One region of the Bradyrhizobium sp. P3_C3 genome, then DNA from elsewhere that is predicted to be linked to it. Evidence: predicted binding sites of a transcription regulator. Region 1 holds the regulator's gene; each other region holds the start of a gene.
The links. Region 1 encodes PhoB, which activates phosphate uptake and scavenging genes when phosphate is short. Its sites were predicted from a motif close to TGTCATNNANCTGTCAT; they were not measured.
Positions count from the first base shown of each region.

Region 2: a site for PhoB is predicted at 1,751-1,767, ahead of AC1DW2_RS08450 (inorganic phosphate transporter). Genes of this name have one in related genera too.
Region 3: a site for PhoB is predicted at 2,430-2,446, ahead of AC1DW2_RS14630 (glycerophosphodiester phosphodiesterase family protein). Genes of this name have one in related genera too.
Region 4: a site for PhoB is predicted at 2,439-2,455, ahead of phnC (phosphonate ABC transporter ATP-binding protein). Genes of this name have one in related genera too.

Region 1 covers NZ_JBFUGY010000034.1:44,136-48,320, reverse strand. The annotation lists gene AC1DW2_RS31425 (aspartate aminotransferase family protein) at 1-17, opposite strand, end outside; gene AC1DW2_RS31420 (GcrA family cell cycle regulator) at 474-986, shown strand; gene phoB (phosphate regulon transcriptional regulator PhoB) at 1,223-1,930, opposite strand; gene phoU (phosphate signaling complex protein PhoU) at 1,946-2,662, opposite strand; gene pstB (phosphate ABC transporter ATP-binding protein PstB) at 2,674-3,495, opposite strand; gene pstA (phosphate ABC transporter permease PstA) at 3,492-4,185, opposite strand, start outside.
Region 2 covers NZ_JBFUGY010000005.1:194,595-198,779, reverse strand. The annotation lists gene AC1DW2_RS08450 (inorganic phosphate transporter) at 73-1,701, opposite strand; gene AC1DW2_RS08445 (UdgX family uracil-DNA binding protein) at 1,810-3,252, opposite strand; gene AC1DW2_RS08440 (putative DNA modification/repair radical SAM protein) at 3,252-4,185, opposite strand, start outside.
Region 3 covers NZ_JBFUGY010000011.1:60,803-64,987, reverse strand. The annotation lists gene pdhA (pyruvate dehydrogenase (acetyl-transferring) E1 component subunit alpha) at 1-706, opposite strand, end outside; gene AC1DW2_RS14630 (glycerophosphodiester phosphodiesterase family protein) at 961-2,313, opposite strand; gene adh (aldehyde dehydrogenase) at 2,535-4,052, opposite strand.
Region 4 covers NZ_JBFUGY010000026.1:10,983-15,167, forward strand. The annotation lists gene AC1DW2_RS26340 (DUF1045 domain-containing protein) at 1-500, opposite strand, end outside; gene AC1DW2_RS26345 (alpha-D-ribose 1-methylphosphonate 5-triphosphate diphosphatase) at 519-1,712, opposite strand; gene AC1DW2_RS26350 (LbetaH domain-containing protein) at 1,709-2,380, opposite strand; gene phnC (phosphonate ABC transporter ATP-binding protein) at 2,555-3,364, shown strand; gene phnD (phosphonate ABC transporter substrate-binding protein) at 3,424-4,185, shown strand, end outside.

The DNA of each region.
Region 1 (4,185 bases):
GCTGCGCTGTTAGTCATGACGATCACTTGAATGTTGCGGACGGTGTGAGCGTGCATTGCGCAACGCACCATTGACCGGCCCGGAAAACGAAACGTGCCGCCTTTTAAGGGCGGCACGCCTGACTATCTTATGCCTGGTGAAACCGGTGTCAATGCCGCCCGGAAAGCCTCGCGAAACGCAGAATCCGTAGTCTTGCGGTGGCGATTTTGCGTATTTCCGCCACGGAACATGTGGAAGCGAGTCGGCGGACTCTTGCGCGTGAGTCACGCCATATTGTAGCGTTTGGCTTGTCAGATACGACATCTCGTGCAGCAGTTCTGATCCTCTAAGTCCTCATGTACCGGCGTAAGCGTTCGGGCGCATCTGGTGCGCCCGGCGAGCCTTAAGGGATTCTGGCGGCACGGGTTTTTCGAAGCTTAGGCATTCGCCGTGCGGCCGCCAGGATGGCAGGCGCCGACGAAGGAAAGGGTGCAATGACCGTTTTGACCTGGTCGGATGATCGCGTCGAGCAGCTGAAAAAGCTCTGGGAGGCCGGACTTTCGGCCAGCCAGATCGCCGCTGAACTCGGCAATGTGACCCGCAATGCCGTGATTGGCAAAGTGCACCGGCTCGGCCTGTCGGGCCGCGCCAAGAGCCCTTCGTCGGCAGCGCCGCGGCCGCGCAAGGCGCGCCCCGCCCAGCACATGATGCGGGTGACACGCCCGATCGCGCGCGGCAACACCGCGCTGGCGCAGGCCTTCGAAGTCGAGGTCGAGGCCGAACCGGTCACCTACGACAACGTCGTGCCGATGAGCCAGCGGCTGTCGCTGCTGGAGCTGAACGAGGCCACCTGCCACTGGCCGGTCGGCGATCCCTCGAGCCCGGATTTCTTCTTCTGCGGCGGCAAGGCGCTCTCCGGCCTGCCCTACTGCGCCCAGCACTCGCGCGTGGCGTATCAGCCCGCGGCCGATCGCCGGCGCGCACCGGCGAAGCCGGGTCCGCGCTGAAGTCGTTCTGAGCTCAGAAAGGAGCCGTCACACGATGGCGGCTCAACAAATCCGATGTCGTTCCGGACAAGCGCGCCTCAAGCGCGCGCAGATCCGGGACCCTTAACCACCGCAAGATGTGGCTACGGGGACTCGGAGTTACCTTTTGGCACAATAATCACTCGCGGTGGGTGTCCCGGACCCGCGCTTACGCTTGTCCGGGACGACACCGAGAGTGTGGCCGCAGCTCACCGAGCTTACGCCTGCTCCGCCTTCGCAAAGCGATCATCCAGTGCGTAGCCCGCGCCGCGGACGGTGCGGATCGGGTCCTGCTCGCGGCCGAGATTGAGCAGCTTGCGCAGGCGGCCGATATGGACGTCGACGGTGCGCTCGTCGATGTAGATGTCACGGCCCCAGACGCTGTCGAGCAGCTGCTCGCGCGAGAACACGCGGCCGGGATGCTCCAGGAAGAACTCCAGCAGGCGATATTCGGTCGGGCCGAGATCGATCGGCCGACCCGAACGCGCCACGCGACGCTTGTCGCGGTCGAGCTCGATGTCGCCATAGGCGAGCACGGTGGCGAGCCGCTCGGGGCTGGCGCGCCTGAGCAGGCCCTTCACGCGTGCCAGCAGCTCCGGCACCGAGAACGGCTTGACGATGTAGTCGTCGGCGCCGGTCGCAAGGCCCCGCACCCGCTCGCTCTCCTCGCCGCGCGCGGTGAGCATGATGATCGGGAGCTGCTTGGTCTCGGGCCGGGTGCGCAGCCGCCGGCACAGCTCGATGCCGGAGAGGCCCGGCAGCATCCAGTCGAGCACGATCAAATCGGGGATGTGCTCCTTGAGGCGGGTGTCGGCATCGTCGCCGCGCATCACCGTCTCGACGTCATAGCCGTCGCCTTCGAGGTTGTAGCGGAGAAGCTCGGTGAGAGCTTCCTCGTCCTCAACCACCATAATGCGTGCGCCCATGGTGTTCGTCGCTCCTTAAGTGTTCGGGACCGTCGTGGCGAAGGTCGTCATGTCGCCCTTCGGCCGCTTGTCGGTGATCGCCTGGCCCTCGATCATGTAGAACACGGTCTCGGCGATGTTGGTGGCGTGGTCACCGATGCGCTCGATGTTCTTGGCGCAGAACATCAGATGGATGCAGAACGAGATGTTGCGCGGATCCTCCATCATGTAGGTGAGGAGCTCGCGGAACAGCGAGGTGCAGATGGCGTCGACTTCCTCGTCGCCCTTCCACACCGCCATCGCCGCCGGCAGATCGTGCGCGGCATAGGCATCCAGCACCGACTTGACCTGTTGCTGCACGAGGTCGGTCATGTGCTCCAGACCGCGGAACAGCTTGAGCGGATGGAAATCCGTCTCCAGCGCCGCGACGCGCTTGCCCATGTTCTTGGCGAGGTCGCCGATCCGCTCGAGATCGGTCGCGACGCGCATGGCGCCGACGATCTCGCGCAGATCCACCGCCATCGGCTGGCGGCGCGCGATGGTGAGAACGGCGCGCTCCTCGATCTTCTTCTGAAGCGCGTCGAGCTCGGCGTCGATGGTGACGACGCGCTGGCCGAGCGCGACGTCGCGGCGGATCAGCGCGTCGACGGAATCGACGATCATGCGCTCGGCGATGCCGCCCATCTCAGCGACCAGGCGCGTGAGCTCCTGGAGGTCGGTGTCGAAGGCCTTTGCGGTATGTTCAGAACCCATGTTCCGTCTCCTCAGCCGAACCGGCCGGTGATGTAATCCTGCGTGCGCCGGTCGGTCGGCGACGTGAAGATCTTGCTGGTGTCGTCGAACTCGATCAGCTCGCCGAGATACATGAAGGCGGTCTTGTCGGAGACGCGCGCCGCCTGCTGCATGTTGTGGGTGACGATCGCGATCGTGTAGTTCTCGGATAGCTCCTGGATCAGCTCCTCGACCTTGGCGGTCGAGATCGGGTCGAGCGCCGAACAGGGTTCGTCGAACAAGATCACCTCGGGCCGCACCGCGACCGTGCGGGCGATGCAGAGGCGCTGCTGCTGGCCGCCGGAGAGCGACAGGCCGGAGGCGTTGAGCTTGTCCTTGACCTCGTTCCACAGCGCGCCGCCGCGCAGCGCCTTCTCGACGCGGTCGTCCATCTCGGACTTCGAGATCTTCTCGTAAAGGCGGATGCCGAAGGCGATGTTCTCGTAGATCGTCATCGGGAACGGCGTCGGCTTCTGGAACACCATGCCGACGCGGGCGCGCAACAAATTGAGGTCCAGCTTGGGGTCGAGGACGTTGGTCTGGTCGAGCATGAGCTGACCGGTGACGCGCTGGCCCGGATAGAGGTCGTACATCCGATTGAAGATGCGCAGCAGGGTGGACTTGCCGCAGCCAGACGGGCCGATGAACGCCGTGACGCGGTTGGTGCCGAGCGCCAGATTGATGTTCTTCAGCGCGTGGTGCTCGCCGTAATAGAAATTGAGGTTGCGCACCGTCACCTTGGCCGGAGCTTCGGGCAGCACCGGCGCCTGGGGCAAACCACCGGCCGCGCTCATCGATACGGAAAGATCACTCATTTTGCGGTCCTCTCGGCGCTCAGAATGCGCGCGCCAATATTCAGGGCAAGAACGGTCAGGGTGATGAGCAGCGCGCCGCTCCAGGCGAGCTGCTTCCAGTAGGCGTAGGGGCTCTGCACGAAATTGTTGATGGTGACCGGCAGGTTCGCCATCGTCTTGTTCAGACCCAGGCTGAAGAACTGGTTCGACAGCGCGGTGAAGAGCAGCGGCGCGGTCTCGCCGGCGACGCGGGCGGTGGCCAGCATCACGCCGGTGATGAGGCCCGAGCGCGCCGCGCGATAGGCGATGCGCTTGATCACCAGCGAGCGCGGCAGGCCGAGCGCCGAGGCCGCCTCACGCAGTGCGTTCGGCACCAGCAGCAGCATGTCCTCGGTCGTGCGCAGCACCACCGGGATGACGATCACCGCAAGCGCGAGGCAGCCGGCAATCGCCGAGAAGCCGCGCATCGGCACCACCACCGCACCATAGATGAACAGGCCGATGATGATCGAGGGCGCCGACAGGAGGATGTCGTTGATGAAGCGGATCACCGAGGTCAGGCGGTCGTTGCGGCCGTACTCGGCGAGATAGGTGCCGGCGAACAGACCGAGCGGCGCGCCGATGCCGACGCCGAGCACGGTCATGATGATCGAACCCACGATGGCGTTGCGCAGGCCGCCCTCGGTCGAGCCCGGAGGCGGCGTGTCCGCA
Region 2 (4,185 bases), on a different contig from region 1:
GACCCCCGAAGCACAAACGAAAAGGGCCCGTGCATCGCACGGGCCCTTTGTCTTTGAGGCGCGTGATCGGCTTCAGAAGATCCGCGAGAAGATCACGTAGAGCGTGGCCGACAGCGCGATCGCGCAGGGCAGCGTCAGCACCCAGGCCATCAGCAGGTTGCGGATGGTCGCCATCTGCAGGCCCGAGCCGTTCGCGGCCATGGTGCCGGCGACACCCGACGACAGCACGTGGGTGGTCGAGACCGGCAGGCCGAACACGTCGGCGGCGCCGATCGTGGCGGCGGCGACCAGCTCGGCGGAGGCGCCCTGTGCGTAGGTGAGATGGGTCTTGCCGATCTTCTCACCGACGGTGACGACGATGCGCTTCCAGCCGACCATGGTGCCGAGGCCGAGCGCGATGGCGACGGCGACCTTCACCCAGGTCGGGATGAACTTCGTGGCGCTATCGAGGCCGCCCTTGTAGGCGTTCAAGGTCGCGACCTCTTCCTTGTTGAGGTCGTTTTCCTTGTCCTTCATCAGGAAGCGGATCGCTTCCGAGGTCAGGTACATGTCGCTACGGGTGTTGCCGACCACTTCCGCCGGTACCTTGTTGAGCGAGCCGTACTTCGCGACCTGGTCGCCGACATCCTTCACCAGCACCGACAGCGAGGGGTAGGTGCCTTCGCTGATGTGGTGCGAGGTGATGTACTGCGTCACCGCAGGACGGGGATCGCCGATGATCGAGTGACCGGCGCCCTTGGCCGCGATCACCTTGGAGGCTGCGTCCGAGACCTTCTGGAACTGGGCGACCTGGCTCTCCGGCAGCGCGCGGTTGAGCGCGTAAGCCGTCGGCACGGTGCCGATCAGGATCAGCATGATGAGGCCCATGCCCTTCTGGCCGTCGTTCGAGCCGTGGGCGAAGCTGACGCCGGTGCAGGTCGCGATCAGCAGGCCGCGGATCCACAGCGGGGGCGCCTTGTTGCCTTCGGGCGCGGCATAGAGCGCCGGGTTGCGCACGATGAACTTGAGCAACAGCAGCAGCACGGCGGCGCAGATGAAGCCGAACAGCGGCGACAGCAGGAGCGCGTAGCCGATCTCGGTGGCCTTGCTCCAGTCGACGCCCGAGGTGCCGTCGCGGCCGCGCATGACGGCATTGGCGATGCCGACGCCGATGATCGAGCCGATCAGCGTGTGGGAGGAGGAGGCGGGCAGGCCGAAATACCAGGTACCGAGGTTCCAGATGATCGCGGCGATCAGCAGTGCGAACACCATGGCGAAGCCGGCGCTGGAGCCGACCTGGAGGATCAGCTCGACCGGCAGCAGCGAGACGATGCCGAACGCGACCGCGCCGGAGGACAGCAGCACGCCGAGGAAGTTGAAGAAGCCCGACCACATCACCGCGAATTCAGCCGGCAGCGAATGGGTGTAGATCACGGTCGCCACCGCGTTGGCGGTGTCGTGGAAGCCGTTGACGAATTCGAAGCCGAGCGCGATCAGCAGCGCGACGAACAGGAGGATGTAGGGCAGGAAGGTCGTCACCTTCGTGCCGGTCGCGTTGACGTCGACATAGATGCTGTAGGCAACGAACAGCAGGCCTGCGGCAAGGATGCCGAAGAACAGGATCATCGTGAGCGGGTTAAAACCCTTGTCGAGATTTGGCCTGGAAGCCGGCTGGACAGGCGTCGGATCGCCTACCGCACGGTCGAATGCAACATCTGTCATTTTTAGACGCCCCCTTAACTAATTTGAAGGGCTATTGTCCGCGATGGATTTGAAGGCTGGATGACAGCTGCGTCGTAAAGTCGCTTTCCCTCCAGTATTTGCCAGTATTTAGGCGGCGCGTGCGGCTTTCTTCTGCAAACCGGCGGCAATCTTCAGGTCTTCGACAAAGCGCTGATATTCCAGCACTTTGGCTTCCGGATCGGGCAGTCGCAGCAGATAGGACGGGTGCACTGTCACCAGCGCCTTGCGCCCGTCGGGCAGGTCTATGAGCCGGCCACGGGTCTTGCCGATCGGGGTGATCTTGCCGAACACGCTTTGCGCGGCGGTGGCGCCCATCGCCACGATGAGCTCGGGCTGGATTGCCGAAACTTCCCGCTCGTACCATTGCCGGCACGCCCGGATCTCCGGCGTCGCCGGCTTCTGGTGCAGACGGATCTTTCCGCGCGGCACGAATTTGAAGTGCTTGACCGCGTTGGTGACGTAGACCTTGTTGCGGTCGACGCCGGCTTCCTGAAGCGCCCGATCGAGCATCTGGCCGGCCGGGCCGACGAACGGATGGCCGGCGAGGTCTTCCTTGTCGCCGGGCTGCTCGCCGACCAGCATGATGGTCGAGTCTTTCGGGCCCTCGCCGAACACGGTCTGCGTCGCGTCCTTGTAGAGCGGGCAGGCGCGGCAATGGGCGGCCTCCTCGCGGAGCGCTTCGAGATCGTCGGCAACCAGCTTGCGTGGCATCGGAGCCTCCGGCCGCCTCTGGGGCTTGTGCGGATCGGTTGCAGCATTGGCGATCATGGCGCCGGTCATGCGCTCGGCGTCCTCGATCAAGGGCTTAATGATCGACGCCTCGGGCAGGTTCCTCCAATATTTCTTCGGCATCTCCGTCTGCATTGCCTTCACCTTCAGCCGCGCCGGATTGAAGATGCTGGCGTAGTAGCGCCGCCAGGTTTCCTCGAGCCGGTCTTCGCCGGGTGCTTCGTTCTTGCTCACGCCCGACGTGAACGAGAGCGCGTGGCCATCCCAATGCGCACACAGATCGGGTGTCAGGATCGACCAGGGCATGTCGGCGAAGCGCTTGGCGAAGAACGGTGCGGCGAGCTCGACGATGTAATGCTCCGGCTCGAACCAGGCGACGTAATGCGCCGCGCGTTCGCGGCCGATCTCGCGGAAGCGCACGAAGGCATGCATCTTGTGCTCGTCGCGATGAACCGCTCGTGCCATCGCCGTGACCTGCGCGACATCGGGATCGGTCACGACCTCGATGAGATCGTGATTGTCTTTCAAGCGCCAGAGCAGGCGATAGAGGATCGCAAAGCGCTCGCCGTCGCGATGCAGGATCGCGGCCTTGGCGAGCTCGACGAATTTTGCCGAGACGTTGAAGGTGCCGTCGTTCACCTCAAGTATCGGAGACGGCGCGGGCGGTGCGAACAACTCGGCTTCGCCGCCTTGTACGGTCCAGGTGACATCGGTCGGCTGCACATGATGCAGCACGAGCGACCGCGCGGCTTTGCGCCAGCCGTCGAAATCGGTTTCGGTGTCGAGGGTGATGTACTGCATCAGAAGCCAAACCCCAGTTGTGTTGCCTTCGGCTTGAACCGTTCGATCAGCCGCGCCTCGTCGAGGCGGTGCGGCGCGGGCCGGTGATCGCTGAGGACGATGAAAGGCAGCGCCTTGTTGCGGGGCACATGCAGCCGCGCGAGATCGGAGAGGCGGATCGTGGTGGTGCGTCGTGTCGCGATGATGCGTTCGACCGCCTTGGTGCCGAAGCCGGGCACGCGCAACAGCTCCTCGCGGCTGGCGCGGTTGACGTCGAGCGGGAAGCGGTCGCGATGGCGCAGCGCCCAGGCGAGCTTCGGATCGATGTCGAGCGACAGCATCGCGCTGTCGTCAACGATCTCCGCAACGTCGAAACCGTAGAACCGCATCAGCCAGTCGGCCTGGTAGAGCCGGTGCTCGCGCAGCAGCGGCGGCTGTACCAGAGGCAAAGCGCGGCTGGCATCGGGGATCGGGCTGAAGGCGGAGTAATAGACGCGCCGCAGCCTGTAGGAGCCGTAGAGATTGGCGCTGGTGTGCAGGATGGTGTGATCGGAGGCCGTGTCGGCGCCGACGATCATCTGCGTGCTTTGCCCGGCCGGTGCAAAACGCTGCGGCCTGGCCTTCGTCTTTGTGCTGCGGTTTTCCTCGGCCTCGTCGAGCTTCAGCCGCAGCCGGCCCATGGTGCGGCGGATCGCGCGCACATCCTTTTCCGGTGCGTATTGCTGCAGGCTCGTCTCCTCAGGCATCTCGATGTTGATGGAGAGGCGATCGGCATATTTGCCGGCTTCCGCGATCAGCGCGTCGTCGGCCTCGGGAATGGTCTTGAGATGGATGTAGCCGCGAAAGTGATGCTCCTCGCGCAGTTTGCGCGCGACGCTGACCACCTGCTCCATGGTGTAGTCGGGGCTGCGGATGATGCCGGAGGAGAGAAACAGGCCCTCGATGTAATTGCGC
Region 3 (4,185 bases), on a different contig from region 1:
CCTTCACGGCGCGGACGTCCATGCCGTCGACCTGCATGCCGGGGATATTGAAGGACGCGCCGCGCTTGGAGAAATCCTGCTGCGCCGAAGCACGCGACACCGAGGTGCCCATGGCATAACGGTTGTTCTCGATGACGTAGATCACCGGCAGCTTCCAGAGCTCCGCCATGTTGAAGCTCTCATAGACCTGGCCCTGGTTGGCCGCGCCGTCGCCGAAATAGGTGACGCTGACATTGTCGTTACCACGATAGTGGTTGGCGAAGGCCAGACCCGTGCCGAGCGAGACCTGGGCGCCGACGATGCCGTGGCCGCCGTAGAAGTGCTTCTCCTTGCTGAACATGTGCATGGAGCCGCCCTTGCCCTTGGAATAGCCGCCGCGCCGGCCAGTGAGCTCGGCCATGACGCCGTTGGCCTCCATGCCGGTGGCAAGCATATGACCGTGGTCGCGATAGCCGGTGATGACCTGATCGCCCTGCTTCAGGGCCATCTGCATGCCGACCACCACGGCTTCCTGGCCGATATAGAGGTGGCAGAAGCCGCCGATCGCGCCCATGCCGTAGAGCTGGCCGGCCTTTTCCTCGAACCGCCGGATCAGGAGCATGTCGCGGAGCGCTTTGAGCTCCTGCTCTCTGGTGAATTCCGGGGGCGAACCGCCGTCGGTCTTGTCCTGTGGAGTGCTTGCGGCGGCTTTCTTGGGTGCGGCCATGGGAATTCCGGGTCAGAGAAAACTTCAGCCCTCTCTAACCCAAGTCAAACGCCCTTGGAAAGGACCGCGGCGGCATGGCGCGACTTTCATTATGCCGCACTGCAACGTGACCGAAACTTTGCAAAACCTTTGGCGCCGATCGGGCAACTTTAGCTCACCCGTCAGCGAGGGGAACGTGAGCGGTCAACGCAGAGAAATCGGACGCCTTGTTTTGTATCCGAAATCCCACGCGCGTCCGATTCGCCGTGCCGGCCTTACCAGCCCAACTCGCGCAAATACGCCGCGCGGGCGGCAACGCCGGTATGCGTGAAGTCGCTGAAGACCCCATCGACGCCGAGCCGGTAGAATTTGAGATATTCAAGGCTCGGGTCGCCGCGATAGTCGGCGGCAAGATACTTCTTCTCGTTCCGAAACGTGAAGACATGGACGAAAAGACCGAGCTTGTGCGCGTCCGCGACGAGGCTGGTCGCGTCCTGCGTCGAAGCCTCCGGCGTCGATCCCTTGTAGGGCGTGCCGTCCGCGTTGCTGTCCTTCCACGGCGCGATCTTGAGCGGAACGATATAGGCCTTCCACGGACCGATGCCCTCGGCATAGGTCTTGATCTCGGCAAGCCCCTCGGCTGTCAGCATCGCATCGTACAAGCGCGCATCGCCTGCAACCGTCCAGTCGAACGGGCGCGAATTCGTGATGTTGTTGAGGAGAACCTTGCCGGTTTTGAAGTCGATTCCGTTGCCGTCGACGAGTTGGACCTGCCGCGTCTGAAGGCCGTGGCTGCGCATATATTTCAGGCTGCCGGGTTCGAAGCTCTGGACCAGGATGGGAGCGTCCTTGGTGTTGAGGCCGTTATCCCCGATGATCTTGATCAGGGCATCCTCGAGCGGACGGCTGCCGGCCGCGCCGCAGCCATTGGCGATCGCCTGGGCATTGTTCCAGGTCGGGTTCTTGGTTTCGGGATAAACGAGGATGGACCGCCCGGCCTCCTTGCTCTTGACCTTGGCGATGTCGATGACGTCCTGGAAGCTGATGATCGGGAGCTTGCCGTTGAAGACTTTCGGCCGCTCGTTGGCCGCGTCATAAGTGGTGCCGCCGATCCATTGCTTCAGCTCGGCCATGGTGAAATCGCTGATCGACCAATCGTTGGTATGATCCTCGCCGTCCACGATCAGCGACTTCAGCACCGATTTGGGATCGGCCGGGTCGCTCAGATCCGTCAGGTAGTCGGCAGGCACGCCGGTGGCCGACGGGGCCTTGACGCGCACACCGGGCACGGTTCGCTTGCGGGCGGCGACGACTGCATTGGTCTTCGCCACCTCGGCAATGTTGGTGTTGTCGCTCAGCCAGGGGTTATGACGCACGACCAGAACGCAATCCTTGGTCAGGTGCAAATCCTCTTCGAGCGCATCGGTCCCGAGCGCCGCGGCGAGGTCGTACGACGCCTCGGTCTCTTCAGGTACCAGGCCCGGCAGGCCGCGATGGCCAAGGACCAGTGGCGCCTTTCCATCGACGGTCAGGAAGGGCTTGGCGCCAGTTGGCGCCGGGCCGGACTGTGCAAAGGCCATCGACAGCGGCAGCACCGCCGCGCCGAACAGCATCGCTGCGACACCCATTGTCCGTCCTGAACGACTGTTCCGCATCACCAAGCCTCCGTCTTTGCCCGGCATCGCTTCGAATGCCGCAGGCGCCGAACCGAATACGGTCGGCGCTGTCGTATTGTCTCAAGACTCTGACAGACGGATGACGACGGAGAGGGCAGCGCAAGGTTGCGCCGCCCTCTCCTGCCCGATCAGATCTTGCCCCATCAGATCTTGCCCAATCAGATCTTGCCCGATCAGAAGAAGCCAAGCTTCTTCGGGCTGTAGCTGACCAGGAGATTCTTGGTCTGCTGGTAGTGATCGAGCATCATCTTGTGGGTCTCGCGACCGACGCCCGACTGCTTGTAGCCGCCGAACGCGGCATGCGCAGGATACGCATGGTAGCAGTTGGTCCAGACCCGGCCGGCCTGGATCGCCCGGCCGAAGCGGTAGCAACGGTTGGCATCGCGACTCCAGACGCCGGCTCCCAGGCCATAGAGCGTGTCGTTGGCGATCGCGAGCGCTTCGTCATCGGTCTTGAAGGTCGTGACCGAGACGACGGGACCAAAGATCTCCTCCTGGAAGATTCGCATCTTGTTGTGGCCCTCGAACACCGTCGGCTGGACGTAGAAGCCGCCGGACAGATCGCCGCCGAGCTCGGCACGACCGCCGCCGGCCAGCACCTTGGCGCCCTCCTGCTTGCCGATGTCAATGTAGGAGAGGATCTTGGCGAGCTGCTCGCTAGATGCCTGTGCGCCGATCATGGTGTCGGCCGCACGCGGGTCGCCCTGCTTGATCGCGGCGACGCGCTTCAGCGCCCGCTCCATGAAGCGGTCGTAGATGTCGGCGTGGACAATCGCCCGGCTCGGACAGGTGCAGACCTCGCCCTGGTTCAGCGCAAACATCACAAAACCTTCGATCGCCTTGTCGAAGAAGTCGTCGTCCTCGGCGGTGACGTCGTTGAAGAAGATGTTCGGCGACTTGCCGCCGAGCTCGAGCGTGACCGGGATCAGGTTCTGGCTGGCATATTGCATGATGAGCCGGCCGGTCGTGGTCTCGCCGGTGAAGGCGATTTTCGCGATCCGCGGGCTGGACGCGAGCGGCTTGCCGGCTTCGAGGCCCAAGCCATTGACGATGTTGAGGACACCGGGCGGCAGGAGATCGCCGATGATCTCGGCCCAGACCATGATCGAGGCCGGCGTCTGCTCGGCCGGCTTGAGCACGACGCAATTGCCGGCGGCGAGCGCCGGCGCGAGCTTCCAGCAGGCCATCAGCAGCGGGAAGTTCCAGGGGATGATCTGTCCGACCACGCCGAGCGGCTCATGGAAGTGATAGGCGATGGTGTCGTGGTCGATCTCGCCGATCGAGCCTTCCTGTGCGCGCACCACGCCGGCGAAATAGCGAAAATGATCGATCGCGAGTGGCAGGTCGGCGGCGCGGGTCTCGCGGATCGGCTTGCCGTTGTCCCAGGTCTCGGCAACCGCAAGGCGCTCCAGATTCTCTTCCATCCGGTCGGCGATCCGGTTCAGGATCGCGGCGCGCTCGGCGACGCTGGTGCGTCCCCAGGCGCCCTTGGCGGCGTGCGCCGCATCGAGGGCGGCCTCGACGTCCTGCGCATCGGAACGCGCGATCTTGCAGACGATCTGGCCGTTCACCGGCGAGGCGTTGTCAAAGTACTTGCCGGAGATTGGCGCGACGAATTTGCCGCCGATGAAATTGTCATAGCGTTCGGCGAACGGAACCTGGGTGACGCCGAGGAATTCCACCTTGTTCATTGATCACTCCCGATGTTTGCTGTTTGCGCAATTCGTCGCGTGTTCACGACTTGCGCCGACGATGTCGCGGGAGCGTTTTCCTGTCAGCCCAGGCGTGAGCGATGGCCGGCCGGACCTGTCGCAGTTCTGCGAC
Region 4 (4,185 bases), on a different contig from region 1:
ACGTAAGGGTAACCCCAGCGGTCGAGATAGTCCCGTTGCCGCTCGGTGAGCTTGTCGGGCTTGCGCCGCGTGCGGTCTTCCGCCGTCATGGGCGCTCGGAAGTCGTCGAATTCGCGGACGCAATCGGCGGCAAGTTGCTGGAGCGCGCCCACCGGCTCGGTCGGAATCACCGCGATGAAGCCGCTGATGGAGTCGACGACCGGGCGGATTGACGGCATCGGCCGCGCCTTGCCCGCAAAGGCCGCGCAGGCTGCGACGAGCTCGGCTTCAGTCCTGCCGGGCGCCAGCGCCATCGGCGCCTTCAGCGTGCCGTGGAAACCGTATTTGCGGGGATCGGCCGTGACGTCGCGCCAATCCGGCGCAACACGCGATGCGTCGGCAGGGAACGGCACCTCGTCGCTGGTGTAGACATCGTAGCCGAGCAGCTCGGCGCCGAAGTGGGAGAGGACGCTGTCGGCGCCGGCGGCAAAGTAGATCGCGTAGCGGGGAAAATCCGTCATTGCCCGAGCATAACCGGTTCAGGCCGCAACAACAGCTTCGCGCGGCGTCGCCGCCGCAGCGAGCAGTCGCGTCGCATCGGTGAGATGCACGAGCTTTCCGCCTGATACCACCGCGATCAGCCGCGGCCGCAGCGGCACGCCGTCGTCGACCAGCAGCATGTCGGCGCGGCGTCCTTCCGCGAGCACGCCGCGATCGGCAAGGCCGGTCGCGCGGGCCGGTCCCGCGGACACCAGGTTCCACGCCTCGGTCAGCGGCAGCACGCCGTCGGCGGCGAGGCGGAACGCGGCGAGCAGCTGCGCGGGATAGTAATAGTCCGACGCCAGCACCGAGCAGAGCCCCTTCGCGATCATGTCGGACGCCCGGGTCCAGCCGGTATGGCTGCCACCGCGCACGACATTCGGCGCACCGTAGACGATGGCATCGCCGGCGGACGCGGCCGCTCGCGCGGTCTCCTCGTTGATCGGAAACTCCGCGATGTCAGCGCCCAGCTCGCGAAACTCCTGCCGCATCGCCGGCGTCGCATCGTCGTGCGAGAGCATCCGCACCTCGGCCGCGCGAGCAGTTGCGGCGAGCCGCGACACGGAAGCCGGCACTTCACTGGCCCGCGAAAGCACACGCTCCACCAGCCGGTCGAATTCCTCGCCCGAGAGGCCGGTGCGTTCCACCATGCGGTTGCGCTTGCGCGGCTTGGCCATGTCGGCAACGGTGCCGTCCATGTGGTCGTTGAAGGCGAACAGGTCGACGCGGCCCTCGGCGAGCCACTGGCGGATCTCGGCCTCTGCATCGAGATTGTAGGTCTCGTGCCGCAGGTGGAAACGGGTGTCGGCGGCGAATTGCGGGCGCTGCCGCTCGATCGCCTCCATTAGGGCGCGCGCATTGCCGGCGCTGCGCAGGCCCGGCTCCCATGAGCAGGTCGTGGCGTGAAACACGGTGGTGATGCCGTTGCTGATCGCCTGGCGGTCACTGTCGGCGAGCGCGACGTCGATCGGGAAGTCGACGCCGGCACGCGGCATCATCTGGCGCTCGAAGGCATCGCCATGCAGATCGACGATGCCGGGCAGCACCAGCAGGTTGCGCGCATCGATCGCCAGTCGCGTCCGGCCGCGAGAGGCATCGACCTGCGCAATGTCCGCGCCGGACACCAGAATGGAAGTTTCGACGAGCTCGGAGCCGATCAGGGCCCGGCCGCCCTCAAGGAAGATGTCTGTCACGCGACCGCGCTTCGTTTGCTGGCAGGAGAACGGGTGAGGGAGCTTGCCCGTGCTTCATATGCCGAGAGGAAATCTTCAATCCCGAGCTTGCGGAAATCGGGCAGTGCTTCACGCAATTTGTCGTGATCCCAGTCCCACCAGGCGAGCCGGGCCAGCCGTCCGGCGACGTCTTCCGAGAACCGCCGTCGGACGATGCGCGCCGGATTGCCGGCGACGATGGTGTAGGCCGGCACGTCCTTGGTGACGATGGCGCCGGCCGCGATCACCGCGCCGGTGCCGATGTTGCGGCCGGGCAGCACGATCGCGCCATGGCCGATCCAGACATCGTGGCCGATATGGACGTGATGCTGGCGCCGCCAGTCGAAGAACTCGGTGTCGTCGCTCTCGCCTTCGAAATAGGCGCTGGAACGATAGGTGAAATGCGCCTGCGTCGCGCGATGCATCGGATGATTGCCGGGATTGATGCGGGTCATCGCCGCGATCGAGCAGAATTTTCCGATCGTGGTGTAGGTGATCTGGGCGTCGTTCACGACATAGGAGTAATCGCCCATCGTGACTTCAGTGAGGATCGTGCGCGCACCGACTTCGGTATAGGTGCCGAGCCTGGTCTCATGCAGCTTCGCCGAAGGGTCGATGGTCGGTTGAACCGAGAGCGTTTTGCCGGCCATGCTGCATCCGAGAGGTCGAGGGCGGGCGTACCTCTTCAAGCGCCCTGATGACAACGTCATGACGATGCGATGACAGGGGAAGAGGTGTGTAGGATCGCCGCACCGCGATCCGCGTGTCACACAAGTGTCAAGTGCCGGCGTTAGCGGTGGCAGCCAGCTACTCTGGAGCCCTCTATGCTGGTGGTTGAAGGTCTGACGTGCCGCTTCGGCGCAAAAGCCGCGGTGGACGACGCTTCGTTTCAAATCTCCCCCGGCGGCTTCGTCGGTGTGATCGGGCGCTCCGGCGCCGGCAAGTCGACCATGCTGCGCATGATCAATCGCCTGGCGACGCCGACGCAGGGCCGCATCCTGTTCGACGGCCTCGACGTCACCGCGTTGCACGGCAAGGAATTGCGGCAGTGGCGGGCGCGCTCGGCGATGATTTTCCAGCAGTTCAACCTGGTCGGCCGGCTCGACGTGCTCACCAACGTGCTGATGGGGCGCCTCGCGACGATGCCGGCCTGGCGCTCGCTAACGCAGACCTGGCCCGAGCACGACAAGGCGCTGGCGATGTCGGCGCTCGAGCAGTTCGATATCGCCTCGCTCGCCGCCCAGCGTGCCGACCAGCTCTCCGGCGGCCAGCAGCAGCGTGTTGCGATCGCCCGCGCGCTGGTGCAGCAGCCCGACATCATCCTCGCCGACGAGCCGATCGCCTCGCTCGACCCGCGCAATACCAAGATCGTGATGGATGCGCTGCTGCGCATCAACAAGCATTTCGGCATCACCGTGCTCTGCAACCTGCATTCGCTCGATCTGGCGCGCAGCTATTGCGACCGCCTGATCGGCATGGCGCAGGGGCGCGTGGTGTTCGACGGCGCGCCGGCCGAATTGACCGACCACGTCGCGCGCGAGCTCTACGATCTCGAAGCCTCCGACGTCATGGGCGGAATGCCCGTGCCGGCGCCTGAGGGCGTGCCGGCGCTCGGAACGGCCGCGGCCGCCTGAGCTGCGCCTGTAGTTGCCAATTTTTGCGTCAACCGACCCCAACCGATGAAGAGGGTATCATGATCACTCGCAGACTCGTTCTTGCCGGCGCCGCCGCGCTCGCGTTCACGACCTCGGCCTCCGCCGACGACTGGAAAGCCAAATATCCCGAACTGACCTTCGCGGTCATTCCGGCGGAAAACGCCTCGGGCGTGACCGAGCGCTGGGCGCCGTTCATGAACTATCTCTCCAAGGAATTGGGCGTGAAGGTCACGCTGCGCATCGCCAACGACTACGCTGCCGTCATCGAAGGCCAGCGCGCCGGCAACATCCATATCGCCAGCTACGGCTCGGCGTCGTTCGCCCGCGCCCGCCTGACCGGCGTCAAGACCGATGCCTTCGCCAACGACATCAACGCCGACGGTTCGACCGGCTACTACTCGGTGTTCTTCGTCAAGGCGAGCAGCCCCTACAAGAGCGTCGACCAGCTCAAGGGCAAGAACCTCGGCCTCGTCGACCCGAACTCGACCTCCGGCAACAACGTGCCGCGCTTCGAGCTCGACAAGATGGGCATCACGGATGCCGACACCTATTTCAGCAAGGTCGTCTTCACTGGCAGCCACGAGAACGCGATCCTGGCGCTGGCGCAGGGCACCGTCGACGTTGCGGCCAACCAGTGGACCAGCGATGACGATTCCACGCTGGCGCAGATGCTAACCAAGGGCATGCTGAAGAACGCGGACGGCTCGCCGATGAAGAAGGACGATTTCCGGATCATCCACAAGTCGGCACCGATCATCAACGGCCCCTACGCCTACAATTCCGACCTGCCGGAAGATGCC